One region of the Shewanella sp. 125m-7 genome, then DNA from elsewhere that is predicted to be linked to it. Evidence: predicted binding sites of a transcription regulator. Region 1 holds the regulator's gene; each other region holds the start of a gene.
The links. Region 1 encodes sigma-54, which starts transcription at its own class of promoters, with help from an activator protein. Its sites were predicted from a motif close to GTTGGCACGNNNNTNGNNT; they were not measured.
Positions count from the first base shown of each region.

Region 2: the regulator sigma-54 is predicted to act here: its motif matches at 5,012-5,030, upstream of ACVBIL_RS11850 (LruC domain-containing protein).
Region 3: the regulator sigma-54 is predicted to act here: its motif matches at 3,107-3,125, upstream of glnA (glutamate--ammonia ligase).
Region 4: the regulator sigma-54 is predicted to act here: its motif matches at 4,454-4,472, upstream of ACVBIL_RS06235 (YccF domain-containing protein).

Region 1 covers NZ_JBRILQ010000006.1:85,089-93,238, forward strand. The annotation lists gene ACVBIL_RS04460 (transposase) at 1-171, opposite strand, end outside; gene ACVBIL_RS04465 (OmpA family protein) at 685-1,359, shown strand; gene ACVBIL_RS04470 (molybdate ABC transporter substrate-binding protein) at 1,953-2,744, shown strand; gene mgtE (magnesium transporter) at 2,799-4,163, opposite strand; gene ACVBIL_RS04480 (HPr family phosphocarrier protein) at 4,260-4,535, opposite strand; gene rapZ (RNase adapter RapZ) at 4,522-5,376, opposite strand; gene ptsN (PTS IIA-like nitrogen regulatory protein PtsN) at 5,584-6,027, opposite strand; gene hpf (ribosome hibernation promoting factor) at 6,030-6,317, opposite strand; gene ACVBIL_RS04500 (RNA polymerase factor sigma-54) at 6,348-7,808, opposite strand; gene lptB (LPS export ABC transporter ATP-binding protein) at 7,945-8,150, opposite strand, start outside.
Region 2 covers NZ_JBRILQ010000022.1:61,986-70,135, reverse strand. The annotation lists gene ACVBIL_RS11860 (acyl-CoA dehydrogenase) at 1-1,028, opposite strand, end outside; gene ACVBIL_RS11855 (hypothetical protein) at 2,265-2,786, opposite strand; gene ACVBIL_RS11850 (LruC domain-containing protein) at 2,797-4,971, opposite strand; gene bshA (N-acetyl-alpha-D-glucosaminyl L-malate synthase BshA) at 5,309-6,484, shown strand; gene ACVBIL_RS11840 (cation:dicarboxylate symporter family transporter) at 6,481-8,150, shown strand, end outside.
Region 3 covers NZ_JBRILQ010000003.1:45,325-53,474, reverse strand. The annotation lists gene ACVBIL_RS02025 (disulfide bond formation protein B) at 1-44, opposite strand, end outside; gene ACVBIL_RS02020 (hypothetical protein) at 52-219, opposite strand; gene typA (translational GTPase TypA) at 697-2,505, opposite strand; gene glnA (glutamate--ammonia ligase) at 3,209-4,618, shown strand; gene ACVBIL_RS02005 (WD40/YVTN/BNR-like repeat-containing protein) at 4,723-5,736, opposite strand; gene ACVBIL_RS02000 (hypothetical protein) at 5,981-6,286, shown strand; gene ACVBIL_RS01995 (aminotransferase class V-fold PLP-dependent enzyme) at 6,388-7,503, opposite strand; gene ACVBIL_RS01990 (PrnB family protein) at 7,505-8,150, opposite strand, start outside.
Region 4 covers NZ_JBRILQ010000009.1:16,255-24,404, reverse strand. The annotation lists gene ACVBIL_RS06255 (chemotaxis protein CheV) at 1-249, opposite strand, end outside; gene ACVBIL_RS06250 (mechanosensitive ion channel family protein) at 552-2,162, opposite strand; gene ACVBIL_RS06245 (hypothetical protein) at 2,675-2,848, shown strand; gene ACVBIL_RS06240 (1-aminocyclopropane-1-carboxylate deaminase/D-cysteine desulfhydrase) at 3,128-4,051, opposite strand; gene ACVBIL_RS06235 (YccF domain-containing protein) at 4,518-4,925, shown strand; gene ACVBIL_RS06230 (alpha/beta fold hydrolase) at 5,144-6,064, opposite strand; gene ACVBIL_RS06225 (M14 family zinc carboxypeptidase) at 6,118-7,113, opposite strand; gene ACVBIL_RS06220 (substrate-binding periplasmic protein) at 7,188-7,973, opposite strand.

The sequences.
Region 1 (8,150 bases):
GGTCTGTTGCATAATGGGGAGTGAACTGGTTTTTGAGCCTCGCTCATTTTCATTAATAATGTGATAAACAGTTTTAGTCGACAGTCCATAGTCTTTAGCTACGTCCGATAATAAGCGGCCGTTGTTTTTGACTTCGTTGATCACTTTTAGATTAAGGTTCATAGCATCCATCGGCATTCTCTTTTTAAGTTCTAATGTTAAACATCAGTAGTTTGGACGTCTTTGAGCGTGGTGACGGAGTTCCCATGGCAAGGTTGTGTTACTTGACCTTGTCGCTACTCACAAACCGTGTTTATTATTATTTTTTGATGTCTGTGAATACTCAATAATGAGTATGCTTAAGGCGTGCCAAAGCTGTAGTGTATTTAAATTAGATATGTTTCAATTGGTTAGTGTTCGCCTTCTCATTTTGGTGCATATCAATGGCAAAAAAATGTTCACAAATGGTGCGTTAGCGCACTATGTTGGTGCGCTCATCATACCCTTAAAAAATCAGGCAATAGGGAAAACGATACGATAATGCAGGCTGTTTATGGTGAGTTTGACACTGTATAAGTTGTTCAATTTTAAATCACTTAACAGTCAGTCCATTGTCTAATTTGCTGTGGTTTATATACTGCTTTGCAAATACAACTTATATGTGGCTGCTTTTGTGACGAGCAGAAGCGGTTTGGAGTGGTAAAAATGAGCGTAAAATGTAGTTCTTATCTTGCTGGTGGCCTTATTGCTGCCATGATGGTGTCAGGTTGCCAAACAACCAATCCTTATTCCAATGAATCTCAAAATGCTAAGGCGACGAATGGCGCTTTGATCGGTGCGATTGCTGGTGCGGCGATTGGTGTAGCATCTTCAAGTAAAAATGATCGCGGTAAAGGCGCTTTGATTGGTGCTGCATCTGGTGCGGCATTAGGTGGCGGTATTGGTTATTATATGGATGTGCAGGAAGCTGAACTGCGTAAAAAACTACAATCTTCTGGCGTGAGCGTAACTCGAAGTGGCGATAATATTATCCTTAATATGCCAAATGATGTGACGTTTGGTGTAGATCAAACAGACTTAAGTCAACGTGCTCAGCAAGTACTAAACAGCGTGGTGTTGGTGGCGCTTGAATATGACGAAACTAAGTTAAATGTAATGGGCCATACCGACAGTTCGGGCGCCGAATCTTATAACTTAAGATTGTCGCAAGTACGTGCAAGTGAAGTGGCGAACTACTTAACACAGAGCAAAGTACCGGCTCAGCGCGTAGCTTCGCATGGTATGGGCGAGTCAAAGCCAGTCGCTTCTAACCAAACTAAACTGGGCCGAGCTGAAAATCGTCGTGTAGAGATTATTCTAAGCCCGATGCCAAACGCGTAACCAGCAATAGTTACAGCGATGCATTAAAAGCCACTCTTGAGTGGCTTTTTTTGTGCCCTCAACTGGCTATCTTATCTGTGTCATTTATCCTAGCTAGAATATGGGGATGAGCAACATAAGTTCGATACTATACCCAAACGACTTGAACATGCTCATTTCAGAGGCCTTGCGCGAGTTCAATTCTAGGCGTATTAGCGTAGGAATGGTAACTCCCTTTTAAGCTAGTGCAACAACGAAGTGGGCTTGCGCAAAGCCTTCTTCGATGGGTTTTAATGCACTTTCTGCTGCGTTATTGATCTTGCTAAGGGAACAACCATTAACTGCAATCAACGCCTTGCTTAAAGCGCATTAAATTCCCACTGAACCCTGCATCTTCAGGTGGCCTGGGTATACAATGCGTTATGGCTGCATAAATATAAAGCTGATGGGACTTTTTGTCTTGGCTGTTTGCTGAGGCAGTGATTGATCTCTCGGAGTGAGTAACTAGAGTTAACTTACTAAATGGCAAGTATTGTTATTTGGTTATAGATGCTTTTTCATTGCCTAAAGTAAGTTCATCTAGATAAAGACTAATGCCGATAATGGAAACAATAATGAAAAAATGGATCTTGGTTTCACTGCTAACGTTGCCCCTTGTTGCCAATGCTACGCCTATTGAACTGAGGGCGGCAGGTAGTTTAAAAAATGCCATGAATGATATTGTCAGTGCCTATCAGCAGGCGGGCGAGCAAAAGGTGCATGTTGATTATGGCCCATCAGGGCTGCTGAGAAAGGGTATCGAAAACGGTGAGAAGGTTGGCGTGTTTGCCTCTGCAAATATGAAACACCCGCTGGCATTACAGGCTGCTGGTAAAGGCGCAAGTGTGGTGATGTTTGCTCGTAATCAGATGTGTGCACTCGCGCAGCCGAGCGTCAATATCAACAGTGAGGGGCTGTTAGCTGCGATGCTGGATCCTAATGTGCGATTAGGTACCTCAACACCCAAAGCTGATCCTTCGGGCGATTATGCTTGGAAAATATTTGCTAAGGCTGACCACTTGCAAGCTGGAGCTACCGCTAAGCTTGAAGCCAAAGCGTTGCAGCTTACTGGCGGTGAAAATAGCGCGAAAGCGCCTAAGGGGCGTAATACCTACGCTTGGGTGATGGAAAACAAACGCGCGGATCTGTTTTTGACATATTGCACCAATGCAGTGTTAGCTCAAAAAGAGGTGAAAGATCTGCAAGTAGTACAGATGCCAGAGCCTTTAAGTGTAGGGGCTAATTATGGTTTGATTGTGCTCAATGATGCTCAAGCGGATGCGTGGAAACTGGCGATGTATATTCTGTCGCAGCCAGGTCAAACAATTCTAGCAGACTACGGTTTTGATGCGCCGCTTAAGCAATAGCAACAGATAGCAAAAAGGCCGCGATAGCGGCCTTTTTATTGAAAGTTTAAACAATTAATTAAGCAAGAACACCGTCGCTAAGCCCAAGAAGGCAAATAAGCCAATCACGTCGGTTACAGTGGCTAAAACCATACCGCCAGCTAATGCAGGATCAATGTTCATTCTCTTCAGCATGAGTGGAATTGTGGCACCGGCAAGACCAGCCACCGTCATATTGATGAGCATAGCGCCAGCAATCAAGGCTCCTAAGGCGATATCGCCTTTCCATATCCATACAGCTGCAAAAATGAGAACAGACCATAGCAAGCCATTGAGGAAGCCAATGGCTAACTCTTTACCGATAAGCCAGCGTGAGTTACTTTGGCCAATCTGGCCTAAGGCAATACCGCGGATCACCAATGCGAGCGTTTGGTTACCGGCAACCCCGCCCATACTAGGCACAATTGTCATCAAGATAGCGATAGTGGCAAATTGCTCAATCGTACCTTCAAACATGTTACTGACCGATGCGGCAAGCAGTGCAGCGAACAAGTTCACTGTTAACCAAAGCGAGCGGCGAAACGTACTTTTTAACACTGGACCAAAGGTGTCCGTGTCGTCGTCCATGCCCGCCATACCCATCATTGAATGCTCGGCATCTTCACGAATAACATCGACCACGTCATCGATGGTAATACGGCCTAGTAGCTTATTGTCATCATCGATGACTGGAGCTGATACCCAGTCGTGACGTTCGAATAATTGCGCCGCTTCGGTGTCAGACATGCCGACTGGGATCGCTTCTAGATCCGATATCATGATTTCACGTACCGAGGCATTTGGATCACAGGTCAGCAGGTCGGCGATACGTACACCGCCTAACACACGATCTTGTTTGTCGACCACATATAGCATGTCGGTGGCATCAGGCAGTTCGCCACGAATTCTTAAGTAGCGCAAAATCACATCGATATTGACATCGGGCCTTAAGGTTACCGTATCGGTATTCATCAGGCTGCCAGCGGTGTCATCTGGGTACGACAGCGCTTGCTCGACACGCACCCGGTCTTGCTTGCTCATCGACTGCAATACTTGATTAAAAACGCTGTCTGGTAGGCTTCGAAGAATATAGGCTAAGTCATCTGTGTCCATGCTTTCAGCTGCTTTTGCAACCCGCTCTGGACTCATCTGTTTGATCAGGCTGTCTTTAAGTTCTTCACCGAGTTCGTCAAGAATTTCACCTGTGTGCTCTTGATCGATCAGCTGCCATAGCACTTGGCGGGTGCGAGGTGGTGAAGATTCGAGAATAAAAGCAATATCCGATGCGGCCATATCCTGCAACATGTTGCGAACATGGACAAACATGCCATTGCCTAATGCTTGAGTCAGCTGATTGAGACGTTGGTCTGTTGTTTCATTATCTAAGACTTCAATCGGCATGGCTCCCTCACTGGGTAGTTTTAAAGGCGCTTATCATAACTTAACTAAAGAGAATGTGTGTGCGATAACGAAGATATTCAATGGGAAAATAACTAATTAATTATCTTCGTCAAACTTAGCGTCTATCAATTCGCAAATAGCATTGAGCGCCGTTTTTGCATCGGCCCCTGTCGCAAGTAATTGAACCGTTTTACCCATCCCGGTTTCGAGCATTAATAAGCCTAGTACACTCGTCGCAGAAGCTTGTTTGTCACCTTGAATGATGGTGATTTCGGCTTCAAATTCAGAGGCTAGAATCACAAGTTTTGTTGCGGCGCGAGCGTGAAGACCAAGCTTATTACAGATGGTGACTTCACGTTCAATGGTCGGCATTTTTGAGCTCTCGGTGACGGGCTTGTACTTTGTGCTTGCCATCTTTGAAGTGAGCCGCGAGGCGCTCGGTTATGTAAACCGAGCGGTGTTGGCCACCTGTACAGCCAATCGCAATGGTGAGATAGCTGCGATTGTTACGCTCTAGATCGGGCAACCAAGTTGTTAGCAAATCTTCGATCTGCTTAATAAACAGATTCACCATTGGTCGTTCATTTAAGAAATTTTGCACGGGTTTATCGAGCCCCGTCATCGGGCGCAAATCTGGCTCCCAATGTGGGTTGGGTAGAAAGCGCACGTCAAACATAAAGTCAGCTTCAGTTGGCATACCATGCTTGAATCCAAATGACTCAAAGTTGATCATCAACTCTTTGTCGACATTGCCAAGCAAGATCTCGCGCACCTGATCGTTAAGATCGTAGATGTTTAAGTTTGAGGTGTCGATGTAATGATCGACGATATTCGCGAGCGGCTCGAGTAAGCGGCCTTCTAATTCGATAGCTTCTTTAAGTGAAATGTTATCGTGAGATAAAGGGTGTAGCCGACGAGTCTCGTTATAGCGCTTAAGCAATACTTCATCGCTCGAGTTAAGGAAGAAACTCAGTAACTCGACCCCATCAGGCAGAAAAGTAAGATGCTTAACCAGTTCATCTTTCTTGTCAGGCAGGTTACGAATATCCACACTGATAGCCACAAGCTTAGTATTGCCTGATAACTCTTTGAGTAAGGTTCCCATCATAGGCAGTGGCAGATTATCGACACAATAATAGCCGAGATCTTCTAGCATTCTTAATAGAACAGACTTGCCTGAACCGGAGCGACCTGAGACTAAAACAAGTTTCATCGTATGACTACCTGATAGAAATTAAACTAAATGTTTGGGGTTTGTGACTATGTTACATATGTGTATAGAGTAACTTTTTTAAAGTTGAAAGCAAGAGGTTGAGCAGATGAAAAAAATAAATAATATTGCTGTAATAATTACTTAGGCCTTTAAATCATCTATTTTTCGTTTCGACAAAATAAATAACGTAAAGACCTGAGTAGTTAATTATTGGGTAATGACTTGGTATAACTCAGACTCATTACTGGTTTTTCTCAACAGCTTAACTACGGCTTTATCATTGAGTTTTTCTGCCATTAAGGACAGCGTAGCTAAATGTTGCTCGCACTGTTCTGATGGCACCAATAAGGCAAATAGAATGTCGACAGGCTGCTTATCTATAGCGTCAAATGGAATTGGAACCTCACATTTAACTAAGACAGCAACTGGACGCTCGATATTTGACAGCCTTCCGTGAGGAATCGCTATACCATTACCTATACCCGTGCTACCCATTTTTTCTCTCGCCAACAGACTTTCAAAAATCTCTTGTGAAGAAAGGGTAGGGTACTGGACAGCGGCAATATCGCTGATTAATTCCAGTACCTTTTTCTTACTGCTCGGAGTGGCGCAGGTAGTGCACTCCGGCTGCAGAACGGTACTTAGTTCCATCGTTAGTGTTTAGTTAGCTTCTCTTTGTGTTTAATTACCTGACGATCTAGTTTATCTATCAGGGAGTCGATTGCGGCATACATATCCGCATTTTCCGAAGTCGCAAATACTTCGCCATTTTTTAGGTGGATTTTTGCTTCGGCAATTTGCTGCATTTTCTGTACATTCAAAATAACGTGCACATTATTGATCTGATCGAAATGTCGTTCAAGCTTTGTAAATTTTTCTTCTACATAACCTCGCAATGAATCCGTGATTTCGACGTGATGTCCTGTCAGGTTGATTTGCATATATCGATCCTCCAAGTGCCTAATTTTGAGTTATAAACTCTTACGTTGGTTTGAGGGGGGGATCAGCATTGCTTCTCGATATTTTGCAATCGTACGTCTAGCAACTTTAATCCCTTGTTCAGCCAAAAGTTGCGCCATTTTGCTATCGCTCAATGGTTTCTTTTGGTTTTCTGCTGCGACTAACTTCTTAATAAATGCTCTAATTGCTGTTGATGAACACTCCCCCCCATCATCTGTTCCTACGTGGCTGGAGAAGAAATACTTGAGTTCAAAAATACCTCTTGGGGTATGCATATACTTTTGAGTGGTAACGCGTGAGATGGTTGATTCGTGCATTTCAACGGCTTCAGCAATATCGTTTAGTACCATAGGCTTCATGGCTTCTTCGCCATATTCAAAAAATCCTTGCTGGAATTTCACAATACAGTTACTTACCTTTAGCAAGGTGTCGTTACGGCTTTCAAGGCTTTTAATAAACCATTTAGCTTCTTGCAAATGACCACGGATAAACTGCCCATCGGCCTGATTTTTGGTGCTACGAGCCATAGAGGCATAATGTTGGTTAACATTAATTTTAGGCATGTAATCAGGATTAAGCTCTACTACCCAGCGACCTTTTTTCTTGCTAACAGATACATCTGGAATCACGTATTCGTCTTTACTACGGGCAATAGCGAGCCCTGGTCTCGGGTTGAGGGTTTGGATCAGTGTGATAGCATCACGCAGATCATCCTCTTTGAGCTTAGTTTTACGCATTAACTGCCTAAAATCACGTCCAGCAATCAGGTCTAAATAGTCTTTAATCAGTAGTCTAGCGTTATCAATATGCGGAGTATCGGCGGCGTACTGGGCTAATTGGATAAGCAAACACTCGCTAAGATCACGCGCTGCAACGCCAATGGGGTCAAAATGTTGAATGCGTTTTAAAACGGCTTCGACTTCATCAAGCTCGGTTTCAGGATCGCCCATCGCCTCTAAAATATCATCACAGCTTTGGGTTAAGTAACCGCGCTCATCAATGGCGTCGATAATAGCGGTGGCGATAGCGAGATCATTCTCTGAAAATGGAGTCAGATTTTTTTGCCACTCGAGATGCTCATATAATCCTTCACTCGTCTCGCCTTGAAATGGCATATCGTCTTCACGACTCACGCCTGAGCTTGAATTAGAAGAAACGGTATAGACTTCATCCCAAGTCGTGTCCATTGGCAGTTCATCTGGCATAGAGTCTTGAGTCATGGCATCGGAGGTTTCAACGCTGGCGCTATCTAGATCTAGGTCATTAGAATCACTTGAAGATGGATCGTCACTGTTGTCCATGTCGCCATCTGATTGCTCTTCATCTAACTCTAGTAACGGATTAGAATCTAATGCTTGTTGGATCTCTTGTTGTAACTCTAAAGAAGACAGTTGTAACAGACGGATCGCCTGTTGTAACTGTGGAGTCATGGTGAGCTGTTGACCCATTTTGAGCTGGAGTGACGCTTTCATCGTACCGCTATTCCCTACACTGTAGTTAAACGTTTAAGCTCGCTGAATTGGCGAAGGTAGCTCTAAAACTCAATAGTTTGATTTTTATTGGAAAGAATTCCATATTGAGTTTATTAGCTTCCATACTGTGAATTAACTATAGCCTGAATTGTTCACCTAAGTACACCGCACGAACCTGTTGGTTGTCCAAGATTTCAGCAGGCGTGCCTTCGGCAATGAGATTTCCGTGACTTACGATATAGGCATGCTCACAAACGTCTAATGTTTCACGAACATTGTGGTCAGTAATTAATACACCTAAGCCGCGGCTTTTAAGCTGCTCAATGATTTTTTTAATATCGA
Region 2 (8,150 bases), on a different contig from region 1:
ATGCCCTCAAATTTACCAATCGATAAGCCAAACTGCTCACGTACAGCAGCATATTCAGCGGATGATTTAAATGACGCTTGGCTGACAGATACGCCAAGTGCTGGCAATGAGATCCCGCGTCCAGCGCCTAAGCAAGCAACCAACATTGCCCAGCCGCGGCCGATGTTCTTTTGGCCACCGATGATGAAGTCCATCGGGATAAACACATTTTCGCCACGAGTAGTACCGTTATAGAAACGAATGCCCATAGGATCGTGGCGATTACCTAGTTGTACCCCAGGATGTGAGCGAGGAATAAGCGCACAAGTAATGCCCAAGTTTTCTTTACCGCCGAGTAAACCATTTGGATCTTCAACTTTAAACGCTAAGCCTAATACACTGGCAATTGGCGCAAGGGTGATATAACGCTTGTCCCAGGTGACGCTTAAGCCCAGTACTTGCTCACCTTGGTAGTCGCCCATCGTGACAGTACCAATATCTGGAATGCCACCTGCGTCAGAACCGGCTTCGGGGCTGGTTAGTGCAAAACAAGGGATCTCTTGACCTTTAGCAAGGCGCGGTAACCAATAATCTTGTTGCTCAGAGGTACCGTAATGCATCAACAATTCACCCGGACCGAGTGAGTTTGGCACCATGACGGTGACGGCTACAGCCGAGCTTTTAGCGGCAATAGTGGCAACGATGGTCGAGTTAGCATAAGGACTGAATTCTAAGCCACCGAAAGACTTTGGAATAATCAGTGAGAAAAACTTATTTTCTTTTAGGAAGTTAAGAATGTTTTCGGGTAAATGTTTACTACGCTGGATCTCAAAGTCATCGACCATTTCTAGCAAGGTCGCGACAGGACCATCGAGAAAGCCTTGCTCGTCGCTAGACAGTGTCGCGACAGGAATATCTCGTAAGGCGGCAAAGTCTGGTACACCTTGATAAATCGAACCCTCTAACCACACGTCACCGGCATCGAGTGCCTCTTGTTCAGTGGTAGAAATGCTTGGCAATACTTTTTTTAGTTTAGTTCTAATGCTCATATTAAATGCTCGTCCGACCAGAAGTGATGCTTCACATTACGTCACAAAATGAGCGCTAGATCAAATTTTCAAACGATAAATTTAAACGCTTGTTTGGATTTTAACTGGAATTCTGTTTCGTTTTGAAGATTTACGTTAAAAATTTCATAAGCTTACGCGTGTACGCTTAAATGAAATTATTTTTTAGCGATATGAATTTATTAATGAAATATAGTGTTCTAGACAGAAGGCGAACAGTTTAGCGATTTATCCTACAAAAGACTTAATGCTTGTTTTAGCTCCCATAAGCGAGGCAAGTGACACCTCACCTATGGGATTTATGTATTTGTTTAATGGCGCTTAATCTTTTTCTAACACTTGAGTCTGCACGATAACGGCTGTCACTTTCGCTTCATGTACCAATGCTGAATAACGCTCGATGCGGTTGATATTAAAGTCATCCCTGGCATGTTTTGCTCAATGGTGAGGCTAGACTCCCATTTTCTGTTAACAGCTGATACTGACTATGGTGATGTGCGCTCACTCTTGCAATGCATGACCCCAGCGTGAAGCGCCTGAATAGTTTTGCTCAATGGTGAGGCTAGACTCCCATTTTCTGTTAAAGCTGATACTGACTATGGTGATGTGCGCTCACTCTTGCAATACATGACCCCAGCGTGAAGCGCCTGAATATTGATTTTGGCACTGTTGATATCAGTTGTAATACGTCATCACAACAGGTTGCCTGATAGAGAGATTATCGAAGAGTGGTTGCTCTATCGCCGTGATCACAAAATCACTGAACAATAAATTACGGAGCAATAAGTACAGAACAAATAGCCACGTAAGAATAAGCCACATAAGAATAAGTACAGAACAAATAGGCACGTAAGAATAAGCCACGTAAGAATAAGTACTTAACAAATAGGCTCGTAAGAATAATTCACGTAAGAATAAGGGAAGAAGATTAACAGTCCTTCCAAGACTTACCTTATAACACTCAAGGGGAAAGCCATTTGTCAGAGTGCATCTACTTTAAACAAGGGCCTTGCGATGACAAGGTTGGGCGTAAACCTGTCCTCGCTGACTTATTTTCGATGATGGCCGTAAAAGCCTTTAGCAGCGATGACTGGAGAGGCTCATCTCTGCCAAGACTTTTACTAATAACTCATTACTAATGAGACTGTATGGGGAGGAAAACGTTACACATTACCTATTTAGCTTTAGTTTTCTTTGCTAACTCACATACGCTAGCCACTAGTTCATAGTGATAATTTGCGATTCACTATCTGACACATAACGCCATTCCAAAAACTCAGGTGCTTGGCCTTCATAAAACCAAATAACGGCAATCAATAGGCTTTCATGGTTAGCGACTTTAATCTCTTTGGTTAGTTTTCCGTCTGTTAACGGGCCTCTAAATAAACATGAATTAAAGTTGACGGCATATCCGCTACCTTGAGCTTGGTAATCATCACAAAGAGAAAAGTAGCCGCGATCACTATTACCTTTATCTATATCGATTTTTAAGATGTAGGCTGATTGCAACTTGTTATCTGCATCAACGGTTAAATTATCTAGTGATGTTGGATTGGCCGCAGGTTCGGGATCCGTTGTGGTGTCAGTAGTCGTTGTCGTTATAGTCGTGGTCTCAACGGGGACTGGCGTTGGAGTCCCTCCTTCTTCATCACCCCCTCCACCACATGCGGTAATTAGCAGGACGAGAAATGCCAGTAAGCGGTAAGGAATAGTGATAAAGCGGTTTATTTTATTATTCATAGCATGCTCCTTAGTTGTTAAAGATTAGAGCGTTATCAGCATTTTCATACCAAGTAGGATTAGTATTACCTGTACTGTCTGCTGCAAAATCTACAAATTCTGTATAGGCATTATCTAAACGTTGATTTTCTTTAGGGTGCTTCCAAGTCACAGGGATTTCTATTGCCCAGGCCATACCGTTCTCATCTTGGAAATACTGAGATGCGCTGGGATCTGAAGAGTCATCTCGTGCACCAAAATAGTTAGTAGAGAACTTGTCTGTCGGTGCTAGGTTCTTAAGGTGGATCTCTAATTGACGACCCGGATTAGCACCAACAACGTTTTTCGCTGCCAAACCATGATCGGTATTGGGAGTTGCAAAGATGAAGGGATCGTATGGAAAAGCAGGAACGAGGCTTTCATCTACAGGGCTTTCAAAGGGGATCTCAAATGACCAAGTGGTTCTATAGGTGGTCTCGCACCCCGTTTCTGTTCGCAGATATAGGCAGCCTTGCTCGAGTGTTACGTACTGTTTTAGATCTTCAGTAAACACGAATACTGCGTTAGATTGCCCCGTTTCAAGTGGTGACTCTGTTTGAGTGACCCCATCAATAGACCAGCTGATGACAGATTCTTTAATTTTACTGCGACTCACGCCGGGTAAGTGGACTGCAAAGCCATTGTGGTAAGCGGCGCCCATGGCGGCTAATTGTGCCTCGAAGCCGATACGTCTAACGTTATCGTTTTTGACGTACTCAATAATACGTAGCTGAACAACCACATCGTTCATGTCGAAGTCACCTTGATCTGGGTAAAGATCTTCAAAGGCGAGGGTGGTATAAGTGGAAGACGAGGGGTAGTAATTAATAGTCACTCCGGTTTCTGTTATCGTGACGGCATAATCTTCGACCTCCCCGTCACCGACACCACCGGTTGGGTTGATTACTTGTTGTGTGCTTAGGCGAAAGCGCGCCCAAGCTGAGCCAGCCTTTGCCCAGCTAGGCACATCGATACTAATGGTATTTAGTCCGTCACTGACACTCTCACCAGTAATGACCTGCTCATCGGAGCTAAAGCTGCCGTCTCTGTCCCAGTCAAACCATGCATTTAGGTAGCCCTCGCTACCCTTGGCGGTAACCAATAAAATCGCGCTTTCACCTACTTCAAACCCGGTTGGCATCGATACGCCATCTTCATCATCGGAATGATCACTCGCGTCATCACTCAGTGGTGATGGATAACCATTGGACTCATTATCGACGCTGGTGCCTAAATACAAGTTATCGCTGATGGTGTGCCTAGCACCGTTTGCGTCTAAAAGGGTTCCGTAGGAGTCGGGGGCATCACCAAAGTCGACATCATCGCCGATAATGACTTCGGCTAAGGCACAGCGGGCACCATCATTACTTGAGGATGCAGGGCCGTAGGCGAATAACACTGCGCTGGGAGAGGCTGAGTTAACATTGAGTTTGTAGATATACCCATTGCTGTTGTTGCTGACATACAGGTTGCCATTAGGGTCGAAGAACTGTGCACCAAAGGTAAAGCTACCTGACGTTGATGTAATGACGGTGCCAAGGTTGGTCGATTCGCCTGTGGCGGGATCGATTCTTAATAGCTTACCTGAAGCGCCATTGCTGATACTGTACATATAGCCATCGGTGGGATGAAAGGCTAAGTCGGTAATGTTATAGCTAGCAAAGGCCGCACTGCCTGGCACGAGAGCCATGGTGTAGCTCGTCGGATTATCGAGGGGGATTTTAAATAATCCTTTATTTTTTCTATAGCCATACCAAACATTCTCATTGATGGCGATATCGCCCACAAAGAAATTGCCCGCAGTGGCAGCTGAAGAGTCTTTATTAATAGAAAGAGAGACGATTTGATAATCGTTACCTGTACGGCCTAATGACCCCGTCGCATAATCCCATCCGTAAAGGTAATTATCATGATAGTTAAATCCTACACCGTTATACCCATTCCCCGTTCCCATGTCTTCAGACAACACCACATAGCTACCCGTTGCGAGATTCACGCCGTAATTCTTTGGGGTATTGGACTGTTTTTGAATAACAAAGGCTTCAGTAGGGCATGCACTAAACGGGTCAGATGCATTGGCATTGGCTGAAACAACATTAGCTGAAACAAACAGACAAATAAGTAAAGCGGGCCAGCATTTTAATGGCATTGATGTGGATATTTTCATTATGCATCTCTCACGGTCCTATTATCGAGGTAATGAGATAAAGCATAAGCTGTGCCATAAAGCTAATGCTTTGTTTATCATGGGGTTAAGCGGTTATCTTGATGGGGTTGAGCTAAGTGTTCGCATTTTGCAATTCAAATAATGGCTGAAAAATGATGACCTCATAACAAAAATAGGGATTGATATCAGTAGATGAGTCTTGTGTTGAAGCTAGAGGAGTGAGTTTTTTTACCGTAAAAGTAGCCAGTCATTATTCTCTTGGATTAAGTCTCTAACGATGCTAAGTTTTCTAGCGCGGTAACATTTTTTTAACTCTTTTGATTGTGGCGATAAATTTATGTCGAAGATACGCATAGGGATAGTGTGCCACCCCAGTATTGGTGGATCGGGGCTCGTGGCAACAGAATTAGGGCTTGGGCTTGCAAAGCTTGGCCATGAAGTCCACTTTATTTCCAGTGTACGACCTTTTAAATTGATAGAAGATTCAGAACGCTTATTCTTTCATTCAGTAGAAGCGATTAATTATCCGCTCTTTGCCGATCCACTTTACACCTTCGCATTAACGGCCAAAATTGTTGAAGTAGTGGAACAATTTAAGTTAGATGTCGTGCATGCGCATTACTCTATTCCCCATTCTCTTTGTGCATATTTAGCAGGTGAAATCACCGAACATAAGTTCCCAACTATCACTACCATTCATGGCACTGATGTGACGATTGTTGGTCAAGATAAACCTCTATATCCACTTAACCGTTTTAGTATCCATAAAAGCAGTAAAGTCACCACGGTTTCAAGTTATCAACGCAACTATATCTACAGTCATTTTGATAAAAGTAAGTCGATTGATGTTATCCATAACTTTATTGATTTGGATGTCTTTTCGCCAGAGCATGCGGATATCAATACCCGAAGACAGTTAGCCAAAGACGATGAGAAAATTGTGATGCATGTGTCTAACTTTAGGCCGCTGAAAAACAGCGATACCGTGATCCGTTCATTTCACCTGTTACTTAGAAAAGTCAAAGCGCGACTGGTATTGCTGGGTAGTGGGCCCGACATTGATGGCATCAAACAGCAATGTGAAAAGTTGGGGATTTTAAGGCATGTCGTCTTTGTGGGAGATGTTACCCATGTTGAGCATTATCTTCCTAATGCTGACTGCATGATCCAACCGAGTTATAGAGAGTCTTTCTGTATGGTGTTACTTGAGGCAATGGCTTGCGGCGTTCCTACCGTTAGCAGCAACGTCGATGGTGTTCCTGAGGTTGTTGCTCAAGGCCAAACAGGCTTTATGTTTGATCCTGATGATGCGCTAGGTATGGCAAAAGCAATGGAGCACATCTTAACTGATCCGCAGATGCAACAAAATTTGGGTGAGGCTGGGCGAGAGCGAGCAGCTAAGCTATTTAAGCCAGAGGATAAGATTTTACAGTACCTTAAGTGTTATCAAGACGCCATTAATGACTGTCAACGTGAGGCAGCAGATATGGGTCAGCAAGGAGACATTAAATGACCAGTAAAGCTGCAGCGGTAGAGCCAAAACAAGCGCCCCAGGATACCGATAAGCCAAAACAAAAAATGAGCATGTCGACCTTGGTGTTGTTGTCATTTGCGGCAGGTATCGCAGCAGGGTTATTTTTCGGTGAGATGTTAGCTTGGATGTCAGTGATAGGTGATGCCTTTATCAAGTTACTGCAGATGACGATTATTCCTTACATTATCGTATCTTTGATTTCTAGCTTAGGCAGTCTAAGTATGGAGCAAGCTAAATCGCTCGGTGTGAAAGTCGGTAAGCTAATGTTGGTGATCTGGTTCTTTGGTCTAATGACAATGTACTTTATTAAGTACACTTTTCCCGATTGGCAGGCTGGTGAGTTTTTTAGTTTAACAGCACTAGAAGATCCTAGCTCAGTCAATTTATTGGATATTTATATTCCATCGAACCCTTTCTTCTCGTTGTCTAATAGCTATATACCAGCCATTGTTGTGTTTTGCGTTGCCACAGGTATTGCGCTAATTTCTATCGATAACAAAGACTCACTTATGAAGCCGATGCAGCTTTTGGGAGAATCATTTAATAAAGTGACTCAAAGCATCGTCAAGTTGATGCCTATAGGTATTTTCGCCATGACAGCAGCAACGGCGGGGACGATGGACTTTGATGAGTTTCAAAAACTACAGGTGTATTTTGTTGCGCATGTGGTGATGACGATAATTTTAACGTATTGGGTATTACCGGCCATACTCGCGGTGATCACCCCATTCTCTTACCGTGATATAACCGGTATTGCAAAAGATGCCATGATCACAGCATTTGCTGCTGGAAATATTTTTATCGTGATCCCGATTTTAATCGAGCGCACTAAAGAGTTATTCCATAAATATAATATCGGCAGCCAGCAAAGTGATGATTATGCCAATATTATTATTCCGGTGGTATTTAGTTTTCCGAACCTTGGAAAGTTGCTCACGATTGTTTTTGTGCTGTTTGCGGCTTGGTTTTCTGGCTCGGAGATAGACTTTTTAACTTACCTGCCTATGTCGATAAATGGGTTAGTGAGTTTATTTGGCAGTGTTTATTTAACCATTCCAATGCTGCTTGATTCATTAGAGCTTTCCTCTGATCTATTTCAGCTATATATGGTTTCGAGTCTATTTACGAGTCGTTTTACCTCATTATTAGCGGCAATGAATATCTTTATATTAGCTGTAGGCGGTACGGCTATGCTGGTGGGCATTGCTAAAGTCAGTATGAAACGCTTAGTCATTTATAGCGCTTTAACTCCGGTTGTATTTGGTTTGAGCTTGCTGGGAGCGAGTTGGCTATTAAGCTCAATAGTTGATACTGACTATGAGATGGATGATGTCGTGGCACAGATGAGCGCTGCGGAAAAAGTGCCAGATCAAGTAACCGCATACAATTGGGCTGATTTAGCAGTAGCTGATGGACCACGCAGCGTACAACAAATAAAAGAAAGCGGCGTGCTTAGAGTCGGCTATAACCCAATACAAGTGCCGTTTTCTTTCTACAATGCAGAAAATAAGTTAGTGGGGTTTGATGTTGAGCTAATGAAGAAGCTAGCCTTAGAGATGGATCTTAAAATTGCATTTGTTCCTTATACTTTCAGTAATGTTTTAGAGGGGATCAATCAAGGCCAGTTTGATATTGCGATATCAGG
Region 3 (8,150 bases), on a different contig from region 1:
GCCGCTAATGATACAATTCTGTTTATTGTTAATTCATTCATCATAGTGTTCTCACAAGTTACCGGCAGGAACTAACATGCCCCAAGTAGCGATCAACCAAATACCCATGCTCATTAAAATGCTCAGAGCTAAAAAGATATGTGCCATTTTTTGTTTGTGAGGTTTAAAGGCAACCAAGAAACAAGCAATAAAAATGAGGCAAAAAAGTAAAAATTCCACAACTTTCTCCAATAGAGTCCACTAGAACTCAATTCAAAAATGCGCTTAGCAAGCCATATAGCGGCTCAAAAATGTCTGCATTATTCGCAGCAATACTTTGTAAATTGGCAGTGCAAGTTACTAAAGCTGCGACTAAATTACGGTAAATCTAATTAAAATAATGTGCCGTAACCGCCATACCTCCAAATGAGTATTAGCGCATTCTTATTTTTGCTAACTGGGTTCATTTATCGCTAAATTAGTGAGCACTAGCGCTTGAGACTAACTCACAAGCTAGCGGAGATTCACACTCTAAAACGAGTTGTGAGCCTAGGCTAAAAGCATGAATTAATGGGATTTAAAACATAGATCTGGGTATAGAGTGAGCAATACCACTAAAAACACCAAACCGCAGCCAACAAAAAAGCCCTGAACATTTGCATGTTCAGGGCTTTTAAAATACTTAACCTAATTACAGGTTGAAGCTAAACAAAGCGATTAACGGTTATGACGCTTACGCTCGTTTTCAGTCAAGTAACGCTTACGAACACGAATGTTCAGCGGTGTTACTTCTACTAATTCGTCATCATCGATGAACTCAAGCGCTTGCTCTAGTGTCATTTCGATATGCGGAGTTAGTACCTGTGCTTCATCAGTACCCGATGCGCGCATGTTAGTTAGCTGCTTACCTTTCAAACAGTTAACTGTTAGGTCGTTAGCACGTGCGTGAAGACCAACTACTTGACCTTCGTATACTTCTGATGCGTGTGTAATAAACAGACGACCACGAGCTTGAAGGTTGAACAATGCGAATGTCAGTGCTTTACCAGTAGCGTTAGAGATCAATACACCACGTGCACGTTGACCAATATCACCGCCTTTCACTGGACCGTAATGATCGAATGAATGGTAAATTAGACCTGAACCCGAAGTGGCTGTCATAAAGTCAGTTTGGAAACCGATTAGACCACGGCTAGGGATAACGAAGTCGATACGTACACGACCCTTACCATCTAACTGCATATCTTTCATGTCAGCTTTACGGATACCCAGCTTCTCGATAACAGAACCTTGATGTTGCTCTTCAACGTCAACAGTCAAGTTTTCAAATGGCTCACACATCTCGCCATCGATCTGCTTAACGATAACTTCTGGACGTGAAACAGCTAGCTCGTAACCTTCACGACGCATGTTTTCAATCAAGATTGAAAGGTGAAGCTCACCACGGCCTGATACGCGGAAACGATCTGGGCTGTCAGTTTCTTCAACGCGCAATGCTACGTTGTGTACTAGTTCTTGTTGTAGACGCTCAAGAATGTTACGTGAAGTAACGTACTTACCTTCTTTACCAGCGAACGGAGAAGTGTTCACCTGGAAAGTCATGGTTAGTGTTGGCTCATCTACAGACAATGCAGGCAATGCTTCTACGTTAGTCGTTGCACAAACAGTGTCAGAAATTAGCAATTGGCCAAGACCAGTAATTGCAACGATGTCACCAGCGTTTGCAACTTCAACTTCGTTACGGTCTAGGCCCATGTAACCTAATACTTGACCGACTTTACCGTTACGCTTCTTGCCGTCAGCGCCAATAATAGTCACTTGCTGGTTAGTTCTAACACTACCACGCTTGATGCGACCAATACCGATAACACCCACGTATGAGTTGTAGTCGATTTGCGAAATTTGCATCTGGAAATCACCATCAGCATCAGCATCTGGTGAAGAAACTTTTTCAACGATCGTTTCGAATAGCGGCGTCATGTCAGCGCTAACTTCGTCTGGATCTAATGAAGCAAAACCGTTTAGTGCAGAAGCATAAACGATTGGGAAGTCTAGTTGCTCATCAGTCGCGCCTAGGTTGTCGAACAAGTCAAATACTTGGTCAATAACCCAATCTGGACGTGCGCCTGGACGGTCAATCTTGTTAATAACAACGATTGGCTTTAGGCCTTGAGCGAAAGCTTTCTTAGTCACGAAGCGAGTTTGTGGCATTGGACCATCTACTGCGTCAACTAGTAGTAATACTGAGTCAACCATAGATAGAACACGCTCTACCTCACCACCGAAATCGGCGTGACCAGGGGTATCAACGATGTTGATACGGTAATCGTTCCACTTGATGGCAGTGTTCTTGGCCAGAATCGTGATACCACGTTCCTTTTCAAGATCATTTGAATCCATCACCCGCTCAGTGGCTTCTCCTCGAGACTCAAGGGTTCCTGACTGCGCCAGCAACTTATCAACCAAGGTAGTCTTACCATGGTCAACGTGTGCAATAATGGCGATGTTACGTAAATTCTCTAACACGGCTAAACCTCTTACCATCGGTATAAAATATAGGGGGGGGTTACTGACAACGACTAAAACCAATCTAGTATAGTAGTTGCAATAAAAAGCGTGACATTCTACTCTAGCTCGTCACTATCTCACAGGATTATTTTTGACCAATCGTTAAAAATAACCTATTCGCATTGGTTTTTTTCGCCTTAACGTCCGCTTTTCATACACTTTTTTATACATCCCCCTTATGACACTAATAGTGTCTGTCAGCTTAAAGTCCTCCACTATATTCAACATTTTGGCTGTTTTAGGCGGTTCTTTCTGCTGACAAGCCACTAAAATACGCTCAATATTCCCGCAGTTAAATGACTGTCTTTAATCTCAATAACACTTATCGACATTCGGATGCTATTTCCTTGACTTACACCCTATAAAATTGCTTATGCCTTAGCTATTCTGTGTAACGATTTAAAGCGAGACGCCAACAGTAAATTGCAGGCTAAATTGCGAGCGCACCGTTATAGCGCGTGCACCATATCGATCCGCAGCCCGCACCATAACAGTGCAAAGCTAATATCAATTTCGGCAGCGAAAACCAATTTAACCAAAATTATCAATCGGTTAAGATATTGGCACGAGTCTCGCTTTATGAAAGCCAGAATCGCATTAAGCGCTAAACATTAAAGATAAAACAAAGGGACGACCCTTTACCCTACTCGGAGACTTTAGAATGTCAGCAGAATCAGTTTTACAACAACTAAAAGAATTAGAAGTTAAGTTTGTTGATTTACGTTTTACCGATACGATAGGTAAAGAGCAGCACGTTACAATCCCAACTCACCAAGTAGATGCTGACTTCTTTGAAGACGGTAAAATGTTTGACGGTTCTTCAATCCAAGGTTGGAAAGGTATTAACGAATCAGACATGGTATTGATGCCTGATCCAGCAAGCTTTGTACTTGACCCTTTCACGGCAGAAACCACTGCAAACATCCGTTGTGACATCCTAAACCCAGGCACTATGACGGGTTACAACCGTGACCCACGCTCTATTGCTAAGAAAGCGGAAGACTACCTACGTTCAACGGGTATTGCTGATACTGTATTAGTTGGCCCAGAGCCAGAATTCTTCCTATTTGACGATGTTAAGTTCGGCGCTGACATGTCAGGTTGTTTCTACAAGGTTGACGCTGAAGAAGCGGCTTGGAACTCAGGTACTAGCTATGAAGGCGGCAACAAAGGCCACCGTCCAGGCGTTAAAGGGGGTTATTTCCCAGTTGCACCTGTTGACTCATCACAAGACATCCGTAGTGCTATGTGTTTAGTACTAGAAGAGATGGGCCAAGTTGTTGAAGCGCATCACCATGAAGTAGCAACTGCGGGTCAGAACGAAATCGCAACACGTTTCAACACGCTAACCCTTAAGGCTGACGAAGTTCAGGTACTTAAGTATGTTGTTCATAACGTTGCTCACGCTTACAACAAGACCGCGACATTTATGCCTAAGCCAATCGTTGGTGACAACGGTAGCGGTATGCACGTGCATCAGTCTCTAGCGAAAGACGGCGTTAACCTATTCGCGGGTGACAAGTACGGCGGATTGAGCGAAACAGCTCTATTCTACATCGGTGGTGTCATTAAGCATGCTCGTGCAATCAACGCATTTGCTAACCCATCGACAAACTCGTACAAGCGTCTTGTACCACACTTTGAAGCGCCAGTGATGCTTGCTTACTCTGCAGCTAACCGCAGCGCTTCTATCCGTATCCCAGTGGTACCAAGTGCAAAAGGTCGTCGTATCGAAATCCGTTTTGGTGACCCAGTGGCTAACCCATACTTAGCATTCTCTGCAATGCTAATGGCTGGCCTTGACGGTATCCAGAACAAGATCCACCCAGGTGAAGCGATGGATAAAGATCTATACGATCTTCCAGCAGAAGAAGCGGCTGAAATTCCAACTGTTGCCACTTCACTAGAAAATGCACTTGAGTGTCTAGACGCTGACCGTGAGTTCCTGACTCGTGGCGACGTATTCACTAACGACTTTATCGATTCTTATATCAAACTAAAGTCTGCAGACGTTGAGCGTATCAACCAAACAACTCACCCAGTAGAATTCGAGCTTTACTACAGCTTGTAATCCTCTGAGTTGACTCACTAACCACAAGCAAGTGGTTAGCCTTAAAGCCCTAAACAGTCATGTTTGGGGCTTTTTTATTGCACTTATGTAATCTCGAAAAACAACTAATCATCAAAACGATACATGCTGACTCGGCCATCATGCCCACCAGCCACTAAGGTGTTTCCCTCTATTGCTAGGGTGAAAAATCCCTGAGCCAGCCCATTAATTAACAGCGGTTGCCAGCTATAGCCGTGGTCTGTTGAGATATCGGTCGATAGCTTACCAGTAGCGATACAGGTTTCTTGATAACACACCATAGCGGTGCGTAGCCCAGGTGTAGTACCAGTCGCTTTATGCCAAACATAACCTTTGCTATAGACCATATTGGCAGCATGTTTATCGCGCTGCAGGTAATCGCCTCCCAGCACAAATAGATCATCTAGATGATTAAATGCCAGCGCATAGCCACCGGCAGTTTGAGTATCATCATAAAGCGCGAGTGGGCGCCGACGCCAATGCTTGCCTGAATCGGCGCTGCGGTAGACAGAGCTGCTATAGCCTCCGCTGGTAAACCACGCTCTGCCGCGCTTGCCAACAATTAAGGTATTACCGCTGGCAGCAAAAGCGACCTCTTTATCGAGCATGTTTGGCAACTCACCTTGAGCAACTCGTTGCCAAGTTTTACCGCCATCAGAGGTGCGTAATATGACGTAGCAGCCACCAACAGGATCACCCAGTAATAAGCCATTATTGCGATCCCAAAAAGCGATTGAGTTGAAAAAACCGAGTTCATCTGGATTATCAAACAGCAACTGCCAACTTAGGCCTTGGTTTTCGGTGATGTACAGTTTAGATAAATCCCCTTCACCCGCCCCCATAACAATTGCCGTATTGGCATCGAACACCTCGATATCGCGAAAGTCAGTCAAAGGCTGATCTTTAACTGATACATCTTGCCAGGTGTTACCTTGATCATTGGAAATATAGACACGGTTATCGCTCCCCGTTACCCAAGCGATACCATCTCGTACTGCACTGCCCCTAAAAGATGCATCAGCAGCTAGCGTTTGAACATCCCAATCCATGGCTGAAGCACTGAAACAACATAGGTTAAGTAACAGCATGAATATCTTCATTAAACTTCCTTAAAAGCACATCCTGATGATTACCATCAAGCAATCATCAGTGATAGGTAAGCCCCATTTAGCGCCTAATTTGACTCATTTTTATCGATTAAAATCGCCTTAGCAAAATTAGTAACGCCTAAACAAAGCATTATTAAACAACAATTTAATAACAAATACTACTGGACACTGTCTAAACTATCGCCTAAATTAAAAGTGTGACGAAGATCACCATTCAAGTAATAAGGAACCTACTATGACAAGAACAATAACTCGAGTAGCACTATTAAGTGCAGGACTACTACTTTCTACTACAAGTCTTGCAGGCATGAGCCCAATTACAGAATGTAACGATTGCTCAAGCCTAACGGCACTTAAAGCGGCAGTAGCACAGCAAAGCGATAGTGTTTATGTGGTAGATTTTGTTAATCGCACCGCCAAAAAGTTCGTCACTGACGACAAAGGTGCAACATTGCTCACTAAGCTTTCTATTGGTGAATTGAACCATCTCAATCAAGAATTTAATTACCGCAAAGTGTATTTAAACTCTGTAAAGCCTTAAATTGAAAGTGCATAGCAGACCTTAACCTTAACGCCTGCTATGCACTTTTCAGTGCCTGCTTAATTATCTATGCCCCCTCATGACATCCACCGCTTTAATCATCAACAACTTTTAATCACAGCTAATAGGCGCTCCATATCGGCCATATCATTATAAATATGCGGTGACACACGAATACCTGGGCTACGCAGATCCACGCTCACATTCGCCTGCTGCAATGCCGTTAATATCTGTTGTTGCTTAGCGCCAAAATCTAAAATTAGCGTACCACTTCGCTTTGCCTCAAGCCTTGGAGATACAAACTCCTGCTCAAACTGTTCAGCAACAACATCAATCAACCATTGGTTATGCTCACGAAGCTTATGAGAACCGATATTGGCAAAGTAACCTATGCTATGGGCCGCTATCGCATAGGGGGCTATCGATGGCGTACCGCCCCAAAACTTAAGTGTACTGCTATGATAGCGAAAATCATGGATATCAAATTCGAATGGATTTTCATGGCTAAACCAGCCCACATCTTTGGGTTGGCAATGGTCAATATGCATTGCGTTTATCCATAAATAAGCCGCGCCAGGACCACCACATAACCATTTAACGCTTGAGCCTATTAAGAAGTCAGGCTGTAAAGTCTGTAAGTCGAGCGGCACAATACCTGCTGATTGCGCCACATCAATAAGGCTTAATGCATTATTAGACTTAGCAGCGCTAATAATCTGTTCTAGCGGCGCCAGTTGCCCAGTGTTGGAAAACACATGGCTGACAAACACTAAATCGATATCGGTGCTGATATGCGATAGCCAAACTTCAGCATCAGTTATATCCAGTTCTTTTGGAATAAAACGTAACTCACAGCCCTGTGGCAGGGATTTTTTAAGCGCAAATCCCATACTAGGAAAGTCTACTTCGCTCATAAGTACTACTGCATTTTTATGGCTTAGCTGCTCTAGCGACATCACCAATTTTGTCAGTGCACTAGAGAGGTTCACCTGAGGGCAAAACTCTTCCGCTCGTGCATTAAACAATTTGGCTAAATTGGCAGTAAACTGTTCAATGATCTGTAACCAGTCTTGCCACGGCTCCCTCCCAGACACCTGCCAAGGCGAAAAAAATTGCTTTGAGAACGCTTGCTCGGCATCTTTTAATGGCCGCCCCACCGAATGGTTCAGCAGGTAACTCCCTGGCGCTAAGCAAAAATCATCTTTAAAAGACTGCATATTACTCGGCCTCCAGACTCGCTTTTAGCGTTAAAATGTCATCAAAGCGAGTTCGGATGTCACTGCGTTTAACCGCTGCACGTCTATCACGTAATTTCTCTAATGAGTTGAGTAATACAGCTAAAGGTGGGCCGCTCGCGGTCACTTTTGACATATGTTGCTGCTGCATATTCTTTGAAGGCTGAGCAATATACTTAGTCACCAGCTCATTGTGGTGCTGAATCGCGGTTTCGCCGTGCAAAGTGCACACCTCAAGAAACAACGTAAGATTTTGTTGATACCAAGGCTCATGCCTAAAATGAGTCATGCTTAGTAACTCATCCATAAAGCTAGTACGACGCATACAGTCACGTAAAATACGTTGATCTTCAGGCATCATATACAGAAATTTGTCTACCAACATCTGCGAGTAACCCGGCTCATTGGCCGCGCATAATCCCAGCAGCATATCGATAACGTTAATCCCGGCAAAATCTCCCGCATTAGCGCCGCGATAGACTTGGCTACCGACACGATAAGGTTTGTAATAGGGTCTCACGCAGTAGAAAAAATCATCGGCATCAAGCTGTTGAAACAGGACTCGATTTGACTCAATCACATCCTTCAATGCCTGCTTAGCGGCTACCAGCAGATCGTAAGCAATAGGA
Region 4 (8,150 bases), on a different contig from region 1:
CGGTCTAAAGCCAATCGCTTTACGCAAATCAATCACAGGGATAGACATTCCTCGTAGATTGGCGACACCAATAATACTAGTGTGGCTACCAGGCATTGCACTTAACGACGGAACTTTAACAACCTCTTTGACTTTAAAAACATTAATAGCAAAAAGTTGAGTCACACTAATACGAAACAACAATAACTCCAGTCGGTTTTCACCAACCAGTTTGGTGCGTTGATCGACGCTTGCCAGCAATTGAGTCATAGATGTTCCTTTATTCTTATAAAAACTTAACCATGATTATAATGCTTTACACACTAAAATCATTAACCTATGCCACAAATCGGTTATTTTTATCACTGTAGAGCAACTCATATAAAGCTCAGAATCGCCATGGGTATTAAAGCGGAGTAAATCAGGAAAAATGGCTCGTAGAGAATGTTATACCAATCGTACTAAAGATGTGATTGGTATGACTTGCGTATAGGACTATCCGATCCTAGGACAATAAGCATGATGTAATGAGTCCTTTCCCGCTTCAAATATTTTTCAATTTTGCAATCTCACTAAGCTTGCGCTGCTGCAACAGGAACAACAGGTACAATCCGCGAACCGTGTTTAGTGACCACGTTCATAATGCCAAAATGCAGCTCTTCTGATATGAGCTGAAATTCTGCAAAGTCTGTAGTGCCAATATAGGCAAATACGTTCAACTGCAAACCGTAGAGACCAAAGCCTTTAAAAGTCACTCTAAGAGGGCTTTTCTCTACTTTTTCATGTTGCTCGAGTAACGTTTTAATATCCTTAATGATACTGTGGATCTGCTCAGTACTTGTTTGGTAATCCAGACGGATATCTGTCTTTAGGCGTATTTTTTCTCGTTCAGAGATATTTTCAATATCCATTTCAGACAAGCGTGCATTAGGCACATTAATTACAGTACGGTCTATCGTTCTAATTCGTGTACATCTGAGCCCAATCTCTTCTACAGTTCCAGTAATAGTGCCAAATCGTCCAACATTGCCCACCTTAATCGGCGCTGACGAATATAATGTTAACGTGCCAATAAAGTTTTCGATCGACTGCTTAGAGGCTAAAGCAACCGCAATCCCCCCTATACCTAGACCCGCAAGAATTGTTGACGCGTCAAAGCCTAGATGTTCTAACCAAATTAACACAGACAAGGCAACAAGAATGACTCGGGTAAAGTTTGACAGAGGCCTTAAAAGCGATGCTGCCTGACTATTGCCTTTTTTTATCCAGCGTAAACGCAAGCTGTTTTGGATCACATCTGTTAACGACCAAATAAACCAAACAACGGCAAATAGAAGCAGTAAGCCAGTATTAACTAGCTCTATAACGTTAGCAGATAAGGTTGTATGGGCCATCCACGCTCTGTCAAGCAGTAAAGCCGCTAAAAACCTAAACGGTCCAACAACAAGATGAGCGACATCCTTTTTATATTGATATTCACTGCGTAAAATAAGTTTCTTTGCAATCCAGGTAATAGGTGTAACCACCAGCAAAGCCAATAGAAAATAACAAATGAGCAGCGCCCATTCCCATAAGTTGAGTTTAAAAAGATGCCCTTGTGGAATATGCTTTACAAACCATTCAACGACGGGGCCGTAGCCTAACTCATTATATAATAAGGGAACCTTAGCCACAGTTGCATTAGACACCTTCCAAATTGAGCCGAGTTGTTTATTAGGCACTTTTTGCAACAAGAGTGTAATTTCACTACCTTTGACTTCTACTCGGCCAAACGCATCTCGATAATTAGGTAATTGATCACCGCTGGAGCCACTTGGCGTATCATTTATTTCTTGTAAATTAACCCAGATATTTCGCTCAATAATAGCGATCAGCTGTTTAGCGTATTTGGGACCTAATTCAGCATCCATATCATCAGGAAGATAACGAAGATCGAGGTAGTTCGCAGCTTTATCAAAGTTTTGCTCAAACGCGGCCTCAAATAGTCCAGTAAGCGTCCCCCTTGGCGTGTCTCTAAAAAAACTATCTTGATATTGGTACGACTCTTCTTTTACTAATACCGTATTGGGCTCTTTTTCTGATTGCTGAGCTTTTTGCGCTGCAGACAACACCCCGGTGCTATGAACCGTAAACGAGCTTATCAATAGTAGAAGTAACGCTAACGTTGAGGTAATTCGTAACATTCAGTCTCCTTGAATAGGACTATCCCTTGCATTTCCCGCAAGCATACTCATTCTAGCAAGCTTTAACTCATTGTTAACAAGTTAATTACGACAATAAAGTTTAAAATAAATTACATATTTGCTTGACAAACTATTTGTGCTGAATATAATTCGCACAGTTTTTAAGATAGACCCATTTAGATAGAACTCACCGCCTTTTTGTAAATCCACGATTCGTCGTTTGATCCCCACATAAGCGTTATCTCAACAGGTTAAATCATCTTTATTGACGGTCATGTAACTGTCATAACACTATGCTTTACTGCTCAGCAGCTTGTATTTGTATTATTTTTGCGACATAGCGAACATATTTACACACATAATTAAACGCGAGCCACTTGTATAAGCATCAAAAGATGAGTAGTCTCAAATAGAACTTAAAATTCATCTTTCGCAAAAATGCTAAGGATATCTTATTGTTATAAAGCATTACCTTAAATTAAGGTAGCTTAAAATAGAAGGAGTGTGACCATATGTCATACCTAGTAAACGGACACGAAATTACAGTTAACTTTCCAGTCGATTCAATTTCAGTCAACAAAACATCAATTGCCTTTACCGACAGCCAAGGCAAAAACAGACAAACATTTTCTAAGCGTATTGAAGCGCTTAACTTTATGAAATGGTTATTGTCTAGCAACAAATAAGCTAAAAATAGTATAACTGACTCTTCGATACACCTCCTCTCACTCGTATCGAATGTTTGTCTTCATAGGCAAACGAATAGGACTGACACATCTAATCAGCTATTTAGTCGCATTCATTTGGTTTAGGCCATACCCATCACGGTATATAGCCTAACCAAATGGAATCTACCTTATCTCAATCAACTTCAGCCCAGTACTGGTCACCGCTATTTATCGTTTTTTATTTGCGTAAAAGATTGGCCGGACAATGTATTTGCTATTATGGGTACTTGATGTCTATTACGGGTACTTGCGTTGATACCTTGGTAACATAGTCGCGTTACCCAATAATCCACCTTGATGTATATAAAGCGTTGCCAATTCAGCTTCGTGCTCTATTAGCTTTTCAACGCACATCCAACCTAACGGATCATAAAGCAGTTCAAACTCGATCCCCGAGTCTAATAGCTTGTTATGCATATCGTAAAAAGGTTTATATAACTTGCCAAAATGATACTTTTTATCCAACTCGACTATCTTTGGGTGAAGGTTTGCATTCGGGATAAGTTGGCAAAATTGTTGTTTTAGGTAATCTGGCCCACCAACACAAGCACAAGTATATACTTGGATATTTGTTTCAATAGTCAGCGTATTTAAAACAAAATACTCACTTAAAAAAACAGCAGTTGTCCCAGTACCAGACGGTAAAAACACCCGTAACTCGTGTAAACCCTGCATTTTCGCCCACATTACAATCTCTTGGGCTAACTTATGCACGCCGTACCTTGCGTATTCACAACGCCCACCTTCTGGAACAAACAAGAGTTCATTCCTATCAGGAAGCACTTTTTGTTCAATATACTCAATGACGCTCAACTCTTGTCTGTCTGCAACTTTTGACAGATCAATGATATTAGCGCCATTCGCTGTTGCGGCAGCAAAATTCCCCTTAGTCGATAGCAATACTTGCTCGGCAATGTGATCAACGTAAAAGTCGAGTGTTAAACCTTTTAGTTTGGCTAGTGCCGACATTGAATAAAGTGAATTAGCCACTGGCGAGCCATAACCAACAAGCCCCGATTTACCTGGAAAATCATTATCAAGAAAATAAGCGAATTTACGGGCTTTATTGCCCGAAAATTCTTCACTTAATAGATCATCACGCTTGACGAAGATTGGGTAACCGTTAAACGTTATACTTTCTATCGGGGTATCTGCAAACACAAAAAACTCACTCTATTTCTATTCAAAAGAACAACGGCTTAACTTAATAGCCATAATCGCTATTAAAGATTGATTTATAGTAGATAAACGCTCAGATATCTAAGCGGTAAATGCACGATTTGGAAGGTTTATTGTAAACCCATAACAAGTTTCGCGACATCCTTAAGACGTGAGTGATGCAACAGTTCTAAAAACACCTTGTAAAGATATTCAAAAAAACGATTAAAAAACTAACGACGTAATAGCAACTTAGCGTTAGCTAAAAAATTTGCAGCGGATTTTTAAGCGGATCAAAGGCGCTGAAAGCGAGCTCAATTAGCCAAACTCGCTAAGCTTTAGTCAAAGCACTCATATCAGCCTTAGCTTACCCCATTTTATTTCAAATATAACAAACACTTAAATTTTGGCACGAAAATCGCTTATATCCTGTATACCTCAAGGTGAGGATAAAAATAAGGAGCCGTTAATGGCAGTGCTACGTTTTGTATTTAATATTGCTTGGTTTGTTTTAGGTGGTTTTGTTATGGGTCTAGCATGGTGGTTTGTAGGGCTACTGTGTTTTATCAGTATTATCGGCATTCCCTTCGGTAGAGCCTGCTTTGTAATAGGTGAAATGACATTCTGGCCATTTGGACAAGATTCAATTAATAGACGCACACTAACAGGCGCTGAAGATATTGGCACCGGCGCATTTGGCATGGTGGGTAATATTATCTGGTTGTTGTTTTTTGGTATTTGGTTGGCAATCGGACATATCGCCCATGCACTTGCATGCGCAGTTACGATTATCGGCATCCCCTTTGCGTTACAGCATTTAAAATTGGCGATTTTAAGCTTAACCCCAATTGGCCAAACGGTCGTCGCTAAGGCCTGAGCCCCTCAGCTAATGCATTGATGAGAGAGTTCAGTGTCTGCCCACTCTAGCTGCATCTATAGGCCCCATTCATAAGTACAGGCGTATAGGTGCAGCTTAAAAAGCGAATTGTTAGGTAACGCATACCTTAGCTAACAACTAAGCTCGACTATGTATCAAACAAGTACAAAATGGATATAAAATAAGCATAAAAAGAAGTCAAAACAGAGTAAAACCCGCTAAATATCTAAACCAAAAGTCTTAATTAATGCATCGCAAAGCTTATCTGGACAATCGAGACTCAAGTCATGACCCGCCGCCTCAAACGCCATAGGTTCACTTTGATAATGCCTACCAAGTTGATAGGTGCACTCAGGGCTAACTAACGTATCTTCAGCGCCATAAAAGAACTTTACTGCCACGCTTATTCGGCTTGGACAATTAAAGCGACTACAGGCTAATACCTGCCGTAATGTATTCACAGGCCGTGTTGCAAGCTGCTTTCGATATTGACTCCATTTTTTGATCAAATCGATACTGTTACCGTGTTTGTGACTCGTCAAGCTAATCACCATTGACTCTATAATACTAATATCACTAGCTTTTAGATTAGTAGCCCTGAAATCACTAGGGCCAAGTTTAGCAGCTATGATCTCTTGATCTGCTATATTCGCTATCGTTCTACCTTTAATTCGTCGTCTAAAGGCTGAAATTACGCCACCAATTTGAAAACGTTGGTACCAAGGGGATAAGTTAGCGGCGCTGGAATTAATAACCACAACGCCCTTAATCATGCAGGCCCTGTGCCTTCCATGACTTTGCTGCTGATGTGAGCGCTGTAAACTTAACTCGGGGCCTTGTCTCGCGGCTAAATCTAGCGCAATCATCCCTCCCATGGATAATCCCACTAGATAAAATACGTTAGCTTCAACTTGACCTGTTTGGCTCAACTGATTCATCAGTTCGAATTGTTTTAAGATCTCATCGCCATACGCAGCTATGCTCAATGGACTTGGTTGATTAACTAAATCGCCATTGCCCAAGGTATCAATGGCACTGACATTATGTTTACCAGACAGTCTATGTCGCAGAGTGAGCTCAAACTCCCCCCAATGGCGCTTATCTCGCATTAATCCTCGTAACAACACCACTGTCGCCATTCGCTTCCTCCTTGCTTTCTAGCAATAAACCCCGTGATACTTGAGCTTTGGAGCTAGTCATACCATAACTGATAGGCAAGCAGATCAAGTTTGTGCAGTTGCTTCACTGTAAGATTTTCCAATGTACGGCTCGCAGCTATATCTATTAAAAATTGCATAAATACCGTATGTTTACGTAACGTCCTATGGTATCGGTGCGTTTTTTGAGGATTAAACAAACCTGCAAAGTTAAACAATTGTCGCGGATTCTTCTTTACCCAACTCCAAGATCCCATCTCCAACGTTAGTGGAATAAAAGGCACATTGCTGCCCTCGGAAATTAAATAATCCCAAATATCACCGTGAGTTTGATAGATGAGGCTCTGGGGAGAAAAACGATAATGATTATGATGCGGAAAGCTCGATTCAAAGGCGTGCTTGAGCTGGTACACCCGCCCTATATTCTCCATCGGGCTTTGACTACTGGCATAGGGAAACCATACGTGATCGGATAAGCCAAACCCAGAGTGAGCATCTAACGCTATAACACTAGAACTGGTCGACAACAGCGACTTCATATAGCTCACTAAAGCCTTAGTTTCTCGCTCCATACCTGACTTACCTCTATACCAGGGCAGCCAAGGCGATATTCTATGCCCTCCGACCAAAAAAGTGACCTTATCAGAGGACGTAATTGGAGCGTTACGCATTAAGTCTACGCCTTGACCATTGCAACGAGTGCCCTTTAATAGTCCAACAGGGTTAACGATAGGGATAAAAGACAGCCGTACCTGAGTGAGTAAATACTGCAGCTGCGTATCCCATTCAAGTCGACTTAATAAACTTGCTAGCAGGGCTAACTGAACTTGAGAGCCGATTCTTTCGACACCGTGTACGCCCCCAATAAAAACGACCGTTGGCATATTAGGTTCATCACTACCAAGTTCTGCCCGAATAACCGGATACAACTTTCCTGCAAAATCAACCTCTGTCAGAGTTTTTACGCGCAATAAGGGATGACAAGCAATAAGGTTATTTAAGGTATCAAGCTCAAAAGGAAAACATTCCATTACACAACAAGGTCAAGTGACGATAAGCGCAGCATACTGTTAGATTGCGTCAATTGAGGGACAGATTAATGACATCATTGCTTCATATTTTCTTCCAAAATGGCTTGTACGTTAATTTGTACTAAACCTTTATTAAAACGATCTCGCCACTTACGGCCTTGTTCATTATTCTTAAAGGCAATAAACAACTCTTTATAGACCAATAGCTTTTTATTAAATTGTAATTTACGCTTCGCCCCCTCCATATTGGGCCGTTCCAAAATATACTGAAGAACATGCTCATCGATAATTGCTGCGTCAATACGCCCAGTAGCAACCTTATTAACATTATGTAGATCAGAGGACACGACCTCAAATGGCTGTGAACCTTGTGCCATCATAGCGTCAAACTCAGTGGTGTTGACATAACCTTGAACCACGCCAATGGTGTGCTGATTTAAATCACTTTGCTGCGTCCAGCTAATAGGGTGAGATTTTTGCTCCAACAACCCTAAGCCACTGCGTCCCATCGACTGTGAAAACACAAACTTATCAGTTGGATAGGAATACTCAGGTAGGTAACCAAGATATTTAGAGTCATTCCGAGAAGCCATTCTTACCGCTCGACTCCATGGGTAAAAGTCAACGATAACATTATGTCCAACCGCGTCTAATGCAGCTTTAGTTACTGCAATACACGCACCTTGGTTTCTTAATTGCTCTCCGGAAAAGGGTGGCCAATGAACAGACGCCAAATACAGCGTATCGGCATGAGCGCCGTAAGAAACGGATAAAACCAGTAACCAAGCCGCAGCCTTAGCTTGTCTTTTAAAAAAATTCACCCAAGCCACATGATTTTTAAATTGAAGAGTAAGACTCATTTTCACATCTTGCCTTGTGCATACTCAAAACCCTCACTCAAACATTGCGACTCAGTAATCGTGAACCCGCAGCGAGGGTCAGTACCAACATTGTTTAACCTACCCAAGATTTTAGTCAATACGCACCATAAAGCCAAAAATGTCATTGGGTAGGCATTGAAAGCGCAGAGCCAGCTA